One region of the Brenneria goodwinii genome, then DNA from elsewhere that is predicted to be linked to it. Evidence: predicted binding sites of a transcription regulator. Region 1 holds the regulator's gene; the other holds the start of a gene.

What was found. Region 1 encodes CRP, which controls carbon source genes, mostly activating them, when cyclic AMP is high. Its sites were predicted from a motif close to ATGTGANNNNNNTCACAT; they were not measured.
Region 2: ACN28R_RS19515 (PTS mannitol transporter subunit IICBA) is a predicted target of CRP. The motif match lies at 4,694-4,711, and genes of this name have one in related genera.

Annotation. Positions count from the first base shown of each region.
Region 1 is NZ_CP014137.1:4,771,445-4,777,527, reverse strand. It holds gene ACN28R_RS21195 (OsmC family protein) at 1-293, opposite strand, end outside; gene crp (cAMP-activated global transcriptional regulator CRP) at 613-1,245, shown strand; gene ppiA (peptidylprolyl isomerase A) at 1,452-2,021, opposite strand; gene ACN28R_RS21180 (ABC transporter ATP-binding protein) at 2,245-3,021, opposite strand; gene ACN28R_RS21175 (ABC transporter ATP-binding protein) at 3,082-3,969, opposite strand; gene ACN28R_RS21170 (ABC transporter permease) at 3,941-4,747, opposite strand; gene ACN28R_RS21165 (ABC transporter permease) at 4,843-5,883, opposite strand; gene ACN28R_RS21160 (ABC transporter substrate-binding protein) at 6,033-6,083, opposite strand, start outside.
Region 2 is NZ_CP014137.1:4,404,157-4,410,239, reverse strand. It holds gene ACN28R_RS19530 (YibL family ribosome-associated protein) at 40-402, opposite strand; gene ACN28R_RS19525 (MltR family transcriptional regulator) at 617-1,150, opposite strand; gene ACN28R_RS19520 (mannitol-1-phosphate 5-dehydrogenase) at 1,309-2,457, opposite strand; gene ACN28R_RS19515 (PTS mannitol transporter subunit IICBA) at 2,525-4,447, opposite strand; gene ACN28R_RS19510 (DUF3053 domain-containing protein) at 4,798-5,502, opposite strand; gene ACN28R_RS19505 (iron-containing alcohol dehydrogenase) at 5,839-6,083, opposite strand, start outside.

The sequences.
Region 1 (6,083 bases):
TCAGTCAACCCTTTGCCCGTTACGATAAAATGCAGGTTGATATGGGTAAACAGACGAGGCGACTCCGTTCTCCGCTCCGACGTCAGCTTAACCTCACAGTCGGCAACGTCATTACGCCCTTTCTGCAGTATGGATACCACATCGATCGCGCTGCATCCGCCAACCGACATCAAAACCATTTCCATCGGACTGGGGGATTTATCCCCTGAATTTCCATCCATTAAAACCTGATGTCCTGAAGCTGATTCGCAAAGGAATGTTAAGCCTTCAACCCACTTCACTCGAGCCTGCATGCTGCCTCCGCTAAAAAATTTTTGAATATTTATATCGTTACTGTACAAAATTATCTTATAACCAGAGCTTTATCATGCTGAAATGAGACAATACAAGACACGTCCCTCAAGGTGTGTTAAAAACAAGAACAGAATCTGCCTTATTCTGGACAAACTCAGATGCCGGGGAGATGATGACGTCGCCAGATAAAGGTTTTCAGTATATTCCCTGACGTCGTTCTGCCTACACTGAATTTGAACTTTTAACAGTAAATACGCCGTACAGGGAACTCTGAGCCCTGTGATTTGCGCAGTGACTGACAACAGAGGATGATATCGAATGGTTCTCGGCAAACCGCAAACAGACCCGACTCTCGAATGGTTCCTTTCTCATTGCCACATCCACAAGTATCCATCGAAGAGTACGCTTATTCACCAAGGTGAAAAAGCAGAAACGCTTTACTACATCGTGAAAGGCTCTGTCGCAGTGCTGATCAAAGATGAAGAAGGCAAGGAAATGATTCTCTCTTATCTGAATCAAGGGGATTTTATCGGCGAACTCGGCTTGTTTGAGGAAGGTCAGGAACGCAGCGCCTGGGTTCGGGCGAAAACGGCTTGTGAAGTTGCTGAAATTTCTTATAAAAAATTCAGACAACTGATCCAGGTGAACCCTGATATTCTGATGCGCCTGTCTGCTCAGATGGCCAGCAGACTGCAGGTAACGTCAGAGAAAGTCGGTAATCTGGCTTTCCTTGATGTCACGGGGCGTATCGCTCAGACATTGCTAAACCTGGCGAAACAACCAGATGCCATGACCCACCCTGACGGCATGCAAATAAAAATCACACGTCAGGAAATTGGCCAAATTGTTGGCTGTTCACGTGAAACCGTGGGGCGGATACTTAAAATGTTAGAAGATCAGAACCTGATTTCCGCACATGGTAAAACAATAGTCGTCTACGGTACCCGTTAAACCGGCGTATTAGCATGACCCTACAACAAAAAAGCGTGAGACTTATCTCACGCTTTTTTTTATCCGATATATTTGTCGGCAATAATATAATGGTTTAAAAACGGATAATTAATAAAACAAATAACGCATTGCCATTAGCCTGAGCGAATTCTTCGAACCCGCTCAGATTTATTGGCTGGAAATAAACCACCGCCCGAAAATACGCCTCAGGGCAGGACTTTCGCTGACTGGATCACGATCGGTTTGGTTGGCACATTCTGATAAGGGCCGACGTTTTCAGTCTGAACCTGGGCGATTTTGTCCGCCACTTCCATCCCTTTGACCACTTTACCAAACACCGCGTAGCCAAAATCGCGCTGACCATGATCGAGAAACGCATTGTCGGCGACGTTAATGAAAAACTGGCTGGTCGCGCTGTCTTTTTCCGCCGTACGCGCCATCGAAATGGTGCCGCGCAGATTGCGCAACCCGTTATCCGCCTCGTTGGCGATCGCCGGGTTAGTCGCTTTCTGTTTCATATCAGCGGTAAAACCGCCGCCCTGGATCATAAAGCCGGGGATCACTCGATGAAACGTCGTCCCGTTATAAAAACCGTTATTAACGTACTCGACAAAATTCCTCACCGATACCGGCGCTTTTTGATTATCTAATGCCAGTTCAATGTTTCCTGCCGACGTCGTCAGCAAAACATGCGTTACGCCGTTGGCGGCGAACGCCGGAGAAAAAGCCGTAAGTGAAATAAAGGCCGCCGCAGCAACCAGAGTACGTTTGAGCATGAGAATTCCTTTTTGAAGAAACCGCTTACAGAAAGCGTAGTGATTGTAAATATCCACACTCCTTAACGCTACCCATTTACCTTTTTTTACGTACAGATTACTTATTTTAACCAATTGTTAAATGCAAGCCAGGTTCTTACCTTATCTTATGATGCGAAAAGGACTGACGTTACAGCCAGTCCTCTTCGTTTTGTCGCCGATTTACGCACGAAACGTTATCACGTTATCCCATGCGTTCCGAGCGCACCGCCAGATCGCGGCTATACTGGCGGCTGGCATCCACCAACATGGCAGTATAGGCATTCTTCGGCGTATCGCGGGTTAAATCACTGATATCCAGCGTTTCCAATATCCGGCCATACTGCATCACCGCCACTTTATGACACAGATGAGAAATCACGCCCAGATCGTGGGTTACCAGCAGATAGGTTAATTTCTCCTGCTGCTGCAGCTCAACCAACAGATTGAGGATTTCCGCCTGCACCGAGACATCCAGCGCCGAAGTCGGCTCATCCAGCAGCAGCACCCGCGGCTCCAGAATCAATGCGCGGGCAATGGCAACACGCTGGCGCTGCCCTCCGGACAACTGATGGGGATAGCGGCGGCGGAACGATGCCCCTAACCCCACTTTCTCCAGCAACGCGTCAATACGGTCATCCCGATGGGTGAAACGGTGAATCAGTAACGGCTCTTCAAGGATGGTTTCCACCGTATGACGCGGGTGCAGCGAACCGTAGGGATCCTGAAAGACCATTTGCACCCGGCGGCAACGAGCTTGATCGATGCGGTGCGCCAGTTGCTGCCCATCAATCAGCAAGCTGCCCTGCCAGTGATTAAATAACCCGGCCAGACATTTCAGTACGGTGGTCTTCCCGGAGCCGGACTCCCCAACCAGACCGAAAATCTCGCCATCGCCGACGGTAAGATTAACGTCATACAGCACCTGATTCTGCGCACTTCCCTGCCCAAAAGACAGATTAAGGTCATTCACTTCAATCATGGGCCTGCTCAAGTTCGAGGGCTGGCTCAGATGAATGGTTTCGGTCGCCATAAAAACTCCTTACTCGTTAATCCAGGCAGGATCGCGGTTCATTACCGGCAGGCGCGGACGCGGATGGTCGATATCCGGCAATGAATTCAGTAACCCGCGGGTATAGGGATGCTGCGCGTTATCAAGATCGGCCGCGGCAATCGACTCCACCACCCGACCGGCATACATCACCAGTACCCGATCGCAGAAACTGCGCACCAGATTGATGTCATGGCTGATAAAAATCAGCCCAAGACCGCGTTCTCCAACCAGATCGTCAAGCATCGCCAGCACCTGCAAACGCACGGAAACGTCCAGCGCGGAGGTCGGTTCATCGGCAATCACCACTTCAGGTTCGGTAATCAACATCATGGCGATCATAATGCGCTGCCCCTGCCCGCCCGAAATTTCATGCGGATACAGTCCGTACACGCGTTGCGGCTGGCGAATGCGCACCACATCCAGCATTGCCATCACTTTTTCTTTGGCGTCGTTGCGTGAAACCTTGTGATGCGCGAGATAGGCCTCGGCAATTTGGTCGCCGACGCACACCACCGGATTCAATGAATATTTGGGATCCTGCATAATCATGGAAATCCGCTTGCCGCGAATCTGGCGCATCCGCGCTTCATCCGCGTTAAGCAGGTCGGTATCGCCAAAGCGCAGCCGATCGGCGGTAATCCGCGCACTGCGCGGGTGCAACCGCAACAAGGCGCGCCCAACGGTGGATTTGCCGGAGCCGGATTCGCCGACGATCGCCAGCTTTTCACACCCCAGCGAAAAGGAAACGCCGCGTACGGCATCGGTCACCACGCCGCCGTTGACGAAACTTACCCGCAGATTTTCAACATCCAGCAGGTTGCCCGCCGCCGAAGCGCGAGGGGACATGTTATTCAGTTCTGGGATCGAGGATGTCACGTAGGCCGTCTCCAAGAAAATTGAACGCCAGGCTGTTTATCAGAATCGCCAGCCCCGGAATAGTCACTAACCACCAGCACTCCATCATGTAGCGGCGACCAGCGGAGATCATGGTGCCCCACTCAGGATCGGGCGGCTGCGCGCCCAGTCCCAGGAAGCCCAGCCCCGCGGCGGTCAGAATGATGCCCGCCATATTCATGGTGATACGGATGATCACCGACGGCAGGCACAGCGGGACGATATGATGCAGCAGGATACGGATAGAGGAAGCGCCCTGTAATTTCACCGCGGAGACAAAATCCGCATGGCGCAGCGACAGCGTTTCCGCCCGCGCCAGACGGGCGACGGGCGGCCAGGCAGTCAAGGTAATGGCAATCACCACGTGCTCCAGCCCCGGCCCCAGCGCGGCGACGAAAGCCAACGCCAGCACCAGACTGGGGAAAGAGATGAAGATATCGGTAATCCGCATCAGCACCGTATCAACGATGCCGCCGTAATAACCGGCGACAACGCCTAATAACAGGCCGATAGGCCCGACGGTGACCGACACCAGCGCCACGATATACAACGTGATGCGGGAGCCATAAACCAGACGGCTGAAAACATCCCGCCCGAACTCATCGGTGCCGAACCAATGCGCCGCGCCCGGCGCCTGTAGCGCGTTGGACAGATCCTGCGCCAGCGGATCGTGGGTCGCTATCCACGGCGCAAATAGCGCCACCAGCATCAACATCAGCACGATGGCGCTGCCGATGGCGGTCAGCGGATTGCGCATCATCAGCGATAAAAATCCCAATATGCGTAAGCAGCGTAACTTCAGGCGGCCGTCACGCTTTTCCGGTAGCGCACTGAGTACCGGTCCAGAGGAAATACTCATGCGTTGGTCCTCGGGTCAAAGATTTGATACAGCATGTCCGCCAGCAGATTAAGGGTGACGAAAATCAGCCCCACCAGCAAGACACAGCCCATAACCGCATTCATATCGCCCAGCAGCAGGCTGCCGGTAAGATAGGAGCCGAACCCCGGCCAGGAAAATACGGTTTCGATCAACACCGCCCCTTCCAGCAGGGAGCCATAAGCCAGCGCGACAACCGTCAGCAACTGCACCAGGATGTTACGAAACGCGTGCGCCCACACCACACGGAATTCCGTCAGTCCTTTTACCCGGGCGGTGATGATGTATTCCTGCGAGAGTTGCGCCAGCATGAAGCTGCGCGTCATACGGCTGATATAAGCCAAAGAATGGAAACCAAGAATGGTGGCGGGCAGCAGCAGGTGATTGAGCGCGCTGCGGAATACCTCCCAATTGCCCTCCAGCATGGCGTCAAGCAACAGCAACCCGGTACGGTTTTCCACCAGCCCGTCATAGGCCATGTCCACCCGTCCGGCGCCCCCCACCCAGTTAAGCCAGGCGTAGAAAACCAGCAGCCCCATCATCCCCACCCAGAATATCGGCGTGGAATAGCCGGCCAGACTGATGAAACGGACAATATAATCCGCGACTTTTCCCCGTCTTGCCGCCGCCAGCACGCCCAGCGGCACGCCTAGGCCGGCGCCGACGATAATCGCCATCGTGGCGAGTTCTATGGTGGCGGGAAAGACACGGATAATGTCGTCGACTACCGGACGACCGGTCAGCAAAGCATTGCCCAGATCGCCGTGTAACAGTGAATTAAAATAGATAAAGAATTGCACATACAGCGGCTTATCCAAACCTAACTGTTGATAAACCTGCTGATAGGTACTTTGGTCGGCATCTTGTCCGACAATCGCCAGGACGGGGTCGATAGGCATCACGCGGCCAATCACAAATGTCAGGATCAATAATCCGAACAGCGTGACGATGACCTGAAATAAGCGCTTTGCCAACCGACGCAGTAATCCGCCTGGCTTGATCCAATCAGAGAAAACCATGTTCTTTCTCCTGATATCCCGATTAATGGTGAAACAAAATCGCCACTAACGCGGTAATGTCACTCTGGCGTTGCAAGTCAGGATAATGAACCGGCCGAACCGAACCGGTTCATCACCAACTACTCATCGAAAGAATCCGTTGAGGCTAACTAACGCTGCTTATAGACCTCGCGCAGATGCGTCGTCGATGACGGATGCGG
Region 2 (6,083 bases), 370 kb from region 1:
GTTGGCCGATACGGCGTTAATCAGCATTGGGCCGCCGGCTTAAAATTCCTTGGGCGCGTAGCCCGTCATCTCTTTTAACCCCATTTCACGCCCCAGCGCCGTCATGGGATGCACCACCACCAATCCGCGTACGCTTTTCTTCAACCCGCCCAGATTGGCTTGCTCTTTTTTGGTAATCACGCGGCTGAAAGGCAAGCGGGACAGTTTTTGCGCTTCCTGACTGAGCTTTTGCTCTCTCACATCGCGCAGACGCTCAATTTCCGCCGCCAGCTTCTCGCATGCCGCCGCATTAAGGGCTATCGCTTCGGCATCGCCCTGCGCAAGCAGGGTGGCTTGCTTACGATTCAACTTATCCAATTGATCGCTAAGACGTTTAATTTCTGTTTTTTCCTGCTCTTTCATAACGTATAAACCTGTATATACCCAATAGATTTCGAGTTGCAGGATGGCGGCAACCGATTGATAAATTTGTCGGGAATGAATTTGACCAGCCAACGTATCTGCGACTTGAAAGATGAAGGGTATACCTTTCTTACTTGACGTTGGAGAACCATGCGTGGCAAGCATACACTAAACTGTGTTTCAGGTGCAGTGAACAAGGAAATAGAAACGCCGCCTAAAAGGCTTTTTTCAAGCTAATGCGGGAAATCAGTTCCGTAAGCGATAATACCAACGTGGAGCGCACCATCTGCTGATAACGCTGTTGCTGCATGCCAACCAGCAAAGTATCGTCAGGATCCCCGCCGGCGGGAAGCGGCGGTTCGGCAGGCAAAATACTGACGCAGTGCAGTTCGCCGACCGTGCCGAGGATTTCATCGTCCGTAAAGCGATAATCATGCTCGTCGATCAATAATTCTTCGCCCAGCGCCATCAGCAATTCGGCGTCCTCATACTCTTTACGGCTGATCATCCCTAATCCGTAAATCAGCTTGAGACGCACGCACAGATCCCCCAGCGGACCGGTTCCCGTCATCAGCGGTTCAACCGCATATTTAACGGCGTAGTCATCCTTGCGGAACACCTGCAACATAAGAATACTGACCGCTTCAGCCAGCAGTTCAACGGCCCGGAGCATGAAATCGCGCACCGTGATTGCTGAATTCAGCGATTCAAGAACCCGGTTTTCAAACGCCTGTGTTTCTTCCATCATCCCTCTCGTACCGTTAACCCGCACATATATTCCTCACCCCCCGGTATAGAATTTACCGGCGGATAAGGGTGATGCCGATTATGCCCGACATCACCTGTATTGAACGCCCCCAAGGATCTAGAAGAGGAAATGATCTGCCTGGCGCCACGATGCGCAGCTTACTGCATGGCGTTATAGGCGCTCACCGCTTGGGCAACAACCTGACTCTCGGCATCCAGGCCGGAAATCTGCGCCAGTGTCGCTTGCGGCCCCAATTTTTTCAATAATGCCGCCAGCTCCTGCGCCTGAGGATCCTGCTCGCTGCGGAAATGCATCGCCGCCGCAATGCCGATAATCAAATTATCATGCGGCAGTTGGTACTCCAGCGTCCCCAGCAGCGGCTTAATCAGCCGGTCGCCGGCGCTCAGTTTACGCAATGGCTGACGGCCCACACGCTCAACGTCATCGTGCAGATAGGGGTTTTCAAAACGGCTGAGGATCTTATTGATGTACGCGGCATGTTTCGCAGGGTCAAAGCCATAGCGTTTAATCAATACCGCGCCACTCTCCTCCATCGCCCCTTTCACCACCGCGCGAACTTTCTGGTCGAGGATGGCGTCACGGATCGTCTGATGTTTGGCCTGCTGACCCAGATAAGCGGTAATGGCATGACCGGTGTTGAGCGTAAACAGTTTGCGTTCAACGAACGCCATCAGATTATCGGTCAGCTCCATACCGGGAATAGCCGGAGGCGTACCCTTGAACTGCGTTTGATCGACGATCCATTCGCTGAAGGTTTCCACCGTCACGGCCAGCACGTCGCTGTCGCCGGCTTCGGAAGGTGGCACGATGCGGTCAACGGCGGAATCGACGAATCCCACATGTTCCGCCGCCCACTGCTGCTGGGCGGCCGGCAGCAGTTTCAGCACATGCTGCTTGAGCTGACTGGTGCCGCGCACCATATTTTCACAGGCGATAATATTCAGCGGCTGCACATTGCCGTTGGCATGACGCTTCACCAGCCCCTGCGCGATCGTGCCGGCGATCTTTTCCAAAATTTGCGGCCCGACCGCCGTCGTGACCAGATCGACGTCGGCAATCAGCGCAATCGCTTCCGGGCTGCCGCTGTGAACGGCGCTGACGTTATTGACGGTATCAAGACGCGTTTGCTCTCCCACGATGCGAACCTGATAGCTTTTGCGGCTGTTCAGCGCATCCAGCAGTTGCTGATTGACGTCGGCAAAAGTCAGTTCGACATTGGCGTCAGCCAACAGTTTACCGATGAATCCCCGGCCGATATTACCGGCACCAAAATGTAATGCTTTCATCATGCTTTACCCTTTTAAAACAACATTCAGAAAAGAGGCCGCCCGCCAGGGCGGCATCGCCGTGGTTTCAGGCGCTCTTTTTGCCCGACAACAGATCGAGCACATCCTGTACGTTCTGGGTATGGGCCAGACGTTCAATTACCGATTCGTCATCCAGCGCGTTCGTCAGGCTGGTAATGACCTGAATATGTTCGTTATTACGGGCGGCAATACCGATGACCAGGCGAGCAACGTCATCGTCGCTCTCGCCAAAGCGCACGCCGTCAGGGAACTGGCAGAAGACCACGCCGGTTTTCAGCACCTGGTCTTTCGCTTCGATCGTCCCATGCGGCACCGCGATGGATTCACCCAGATAGGTTGACGTCAGTTTTTCACGCTCCAGCATGGCCTCGACATAGGCCGGCTCGACATAGCCCCCTTTCACCAGTTGTTCACCGGCGAAACGAATAGCCTGTTCTTTGGTGTCCGCATGCTGATTAAGGAAGACATTGGCGGCGCTCAGTTGGAACAGCTTCGCCCCTTCTTCGGCAACATCCGATTTGGCGGCCGCGACAACCGGCGCCGGAGAGGCGCTGCCTTGTCCCTGCGCAGCGACAAGACGCGCGACCAGATCGCTATACAGCTGGCTGTCAAGGAAGTTGGTCAGCGAGATATGTTGTGCCTGCGGCGCATGACGCAGCGCGCGTTCGGTCAGGTCACGGTGGGTTATCACCAGATCGACATCTTCCGGCAGGTTATTGATGGCGCTGTTGGTTACGGAAACGTTTTTCAGCCCGGCATCCTGCACTTTCTTGCGCAGCACGCCGGCCCCCATGGCGCTGGACCCCATACCGGCGTCACAGGCCACGATGATTTTGCGCACGGTGCTCAGATCGCCGCTGACGCCTGCAGCGGCACGATCGCCGCCTTTGGCTGACGATTTCATCTCCTGCATGCGGCGAGTCGCGTCGCCAAGATCGTCCTCGGTTTTGTTTTTCGTGCTCTTCAGCAAAATGACGGAAACCACGAAGGACACGGCAAATGCCGCCACAATCGCCGTAATATTGGCGAAGTAGGCGCCTTTTGGCGTCATAGCCAGCACGGCCAGAATCGATCCCGGAGACGCCGGAGAAATCAAACCGCCATTCAGCAAGCCGAGGGTAAACACACCGGTCATCCCACCGAGGATAACGGCAATAATCAGGCGCGGATTCATCAGCACGTAAGGGAAGTAGATTTCGTGGATCCCGCCGAAGAAGTGGATAATCGCCGCCCCCGGCGCAGACTCTTTGGCATTACCGCGGCCAAAAAACATATAGGCGATCAGTACGCCCAGACCGGGGCCGGGGTTGGCTTCAATCAGGAAGAAGATCGATTTCCCGGTTTCAGTCGCCTGCTGAATACCCAGCGGCGAGAAGATACCGTGGTTAATCGCATTGTTCAGGAACAGAATTTTTGCCGGTTCGACGAAAATAGAGGTGAGCGGCAGCAGGCCATTGCGCACCATCACGTTCACACCGGCGGCCAGCGCCTGTGAGAAGAGTTCAACCAACGGGCCGATAGCCAGGAATGATAGGATCGCCAACAGCATGCCGATAATACCGGCAGAGAAGTTGTTGACCAGCATTTCAAAGCCGCTTTTTATTTTGCCGTCAACCAGGCGATCGAAGCGCTTAATGGCCCAGCCGCCCAACGGGCCGGCAATCATCGCCCCCATGAACATCGGGATATCGGTCCCGGCGATCACCCCCATTGTGGTGATCGCGCCAACCACGCCCCCACGTTCGCCAAACACCAGGCGACCACCGGTATAGCCAATCAGCAACGGCAGCAGGTAAGAGATCATTGGCCCAACCAGTTTCGCCAGCGTCTCGTTAGGCAACCAACCGGTGGGAATAAACAACGCGGTAATAATACCCCAGGCGATAAATGCGCCGATGTTGGGCATCACCATGTTGCTAAGAAAGCGACCAAAGTTCTGAACTTTGATCTTGATATCTGGTGAAAGCATAAAAACACACTCCTATTGAGCGCGCTGACGATGAGAGCGCGTGATTTTTATCGTGAGCGGAGTGACCAATATCCGTCCGCATTCCCGTATGCAGATCGGACTCTAGCACTCTGTTTTCGCTTAGCAATCAGGAGAGGTTTTGTGACAAAAATCACACATTCAACCTACAGGAAGGTCACAAATGAGTGATGTGGTTCACAAAAATAGGGAAATTGAACAAAATTTAGGCAGGAACAGTCTGCGGACATGTGATGCATATCACATATCCGCAACATTCATTTATTCCATTTATGAGAGTTGAATCACAATTTATTTTTGATTTGACGCCGATTCGCGAGAACGGAACATCACTATCGGTTGGCGGAGCCGTTAAGAGGTTTCAGCGCATTCATCAGATTCTGCTGTTGGATAGCCAACCCCGACACCATGCTGTTGTATTGCGCAACCTGCTGCTGCGTCGGAAACTGCACCGAGTTGCCGTTAAAAACCGCCTGATTGCCCTGCGCTTCAAGGTAATCCCCCACCTGAATCAGGCTTTGTATAAACGAGAGCGCGCTGGGAATAGTGGGCAGCAGTACGTTGGTCGGCTGGGTAACGACTTGCGCATACAGCCGCCCGTAAATAACCTGTAACTCTTCCGGCTGCTTGCGCATACGCAGGGCGTTATCCGCCTGCGCCTTCGCCTCCTGAATCTGCTGCCCCAGCTGATTTATCGCCCCGATGGACTGGCGAAGATTGTCGCGCTGCAACAGATAATCCTGCGGTACGCGAATCTGGGAAACCTGGGTCAGCATCGGCGTCAGGCTTCCTGCCACCGCTTGATTTAACTGTTGAGAAAATGTAGTTAAAATCGCGTAATCATCAGCAAAAGGCCCGAATTTCGTCTTTTGCTCTTCGCTCAGCGCAGGAAGTTTCCCATCTTGTTGCAGATGGACCGTTTGTAGAAAATCAATAAACGCTTTGCGTTGGTCGGCTTCAGAATCGCCACATGCGGTAAGCTGCAACGCCATAAAGAACATCAGTACCGGCAATAGCCAGCGTGAGCGATATTCCATCCATCCTTTCATTCCATCCCCCTGTTGTAGCTGATTCTCAATCAGTGATTTTTTGTTAGCGTCATGCATCTCTACCCTATCGTTCTCAAAGTCCCCAGGCAGCGGCTAAACGCCCCAGTAAACCCGCGATAAGGATAAGAGAATCGGCCTGGCGCAGTTTGCACGCCGCTTGCCGCGCTGCAAACGGGCAATGAAGCCGGCGCGGCGGCAGCCTGAAGGTGAAGGGCATGACAGTAAGCATAGTAGAATCAGTTTGATAAGACCGGGCGAAAAAACAAAATCATAAAAAAACATCCGGGATCGGCCGCCCCGACCCCGGACGCTAACGTTAGCTGATCACTTTCCGTAGTAGGAAACGGTATACAGCTCCTTCATATCTTCCACTTTCGGATCGCCGGGGTTAGTCAACGTACAAGGATCGTCCAGCGCATTCTGGCTCATGCGGTCAAGCACCTTCATGAATTTATCTTCACTGAAATCCACTTCATCGCACTCGCGGAACGTATCGGGAATGTTTAACCGATGGTTCAGATCCCGAATGGCTTCGGGCAGATTGATAATGCCAAAGCGTTTTTCGATCT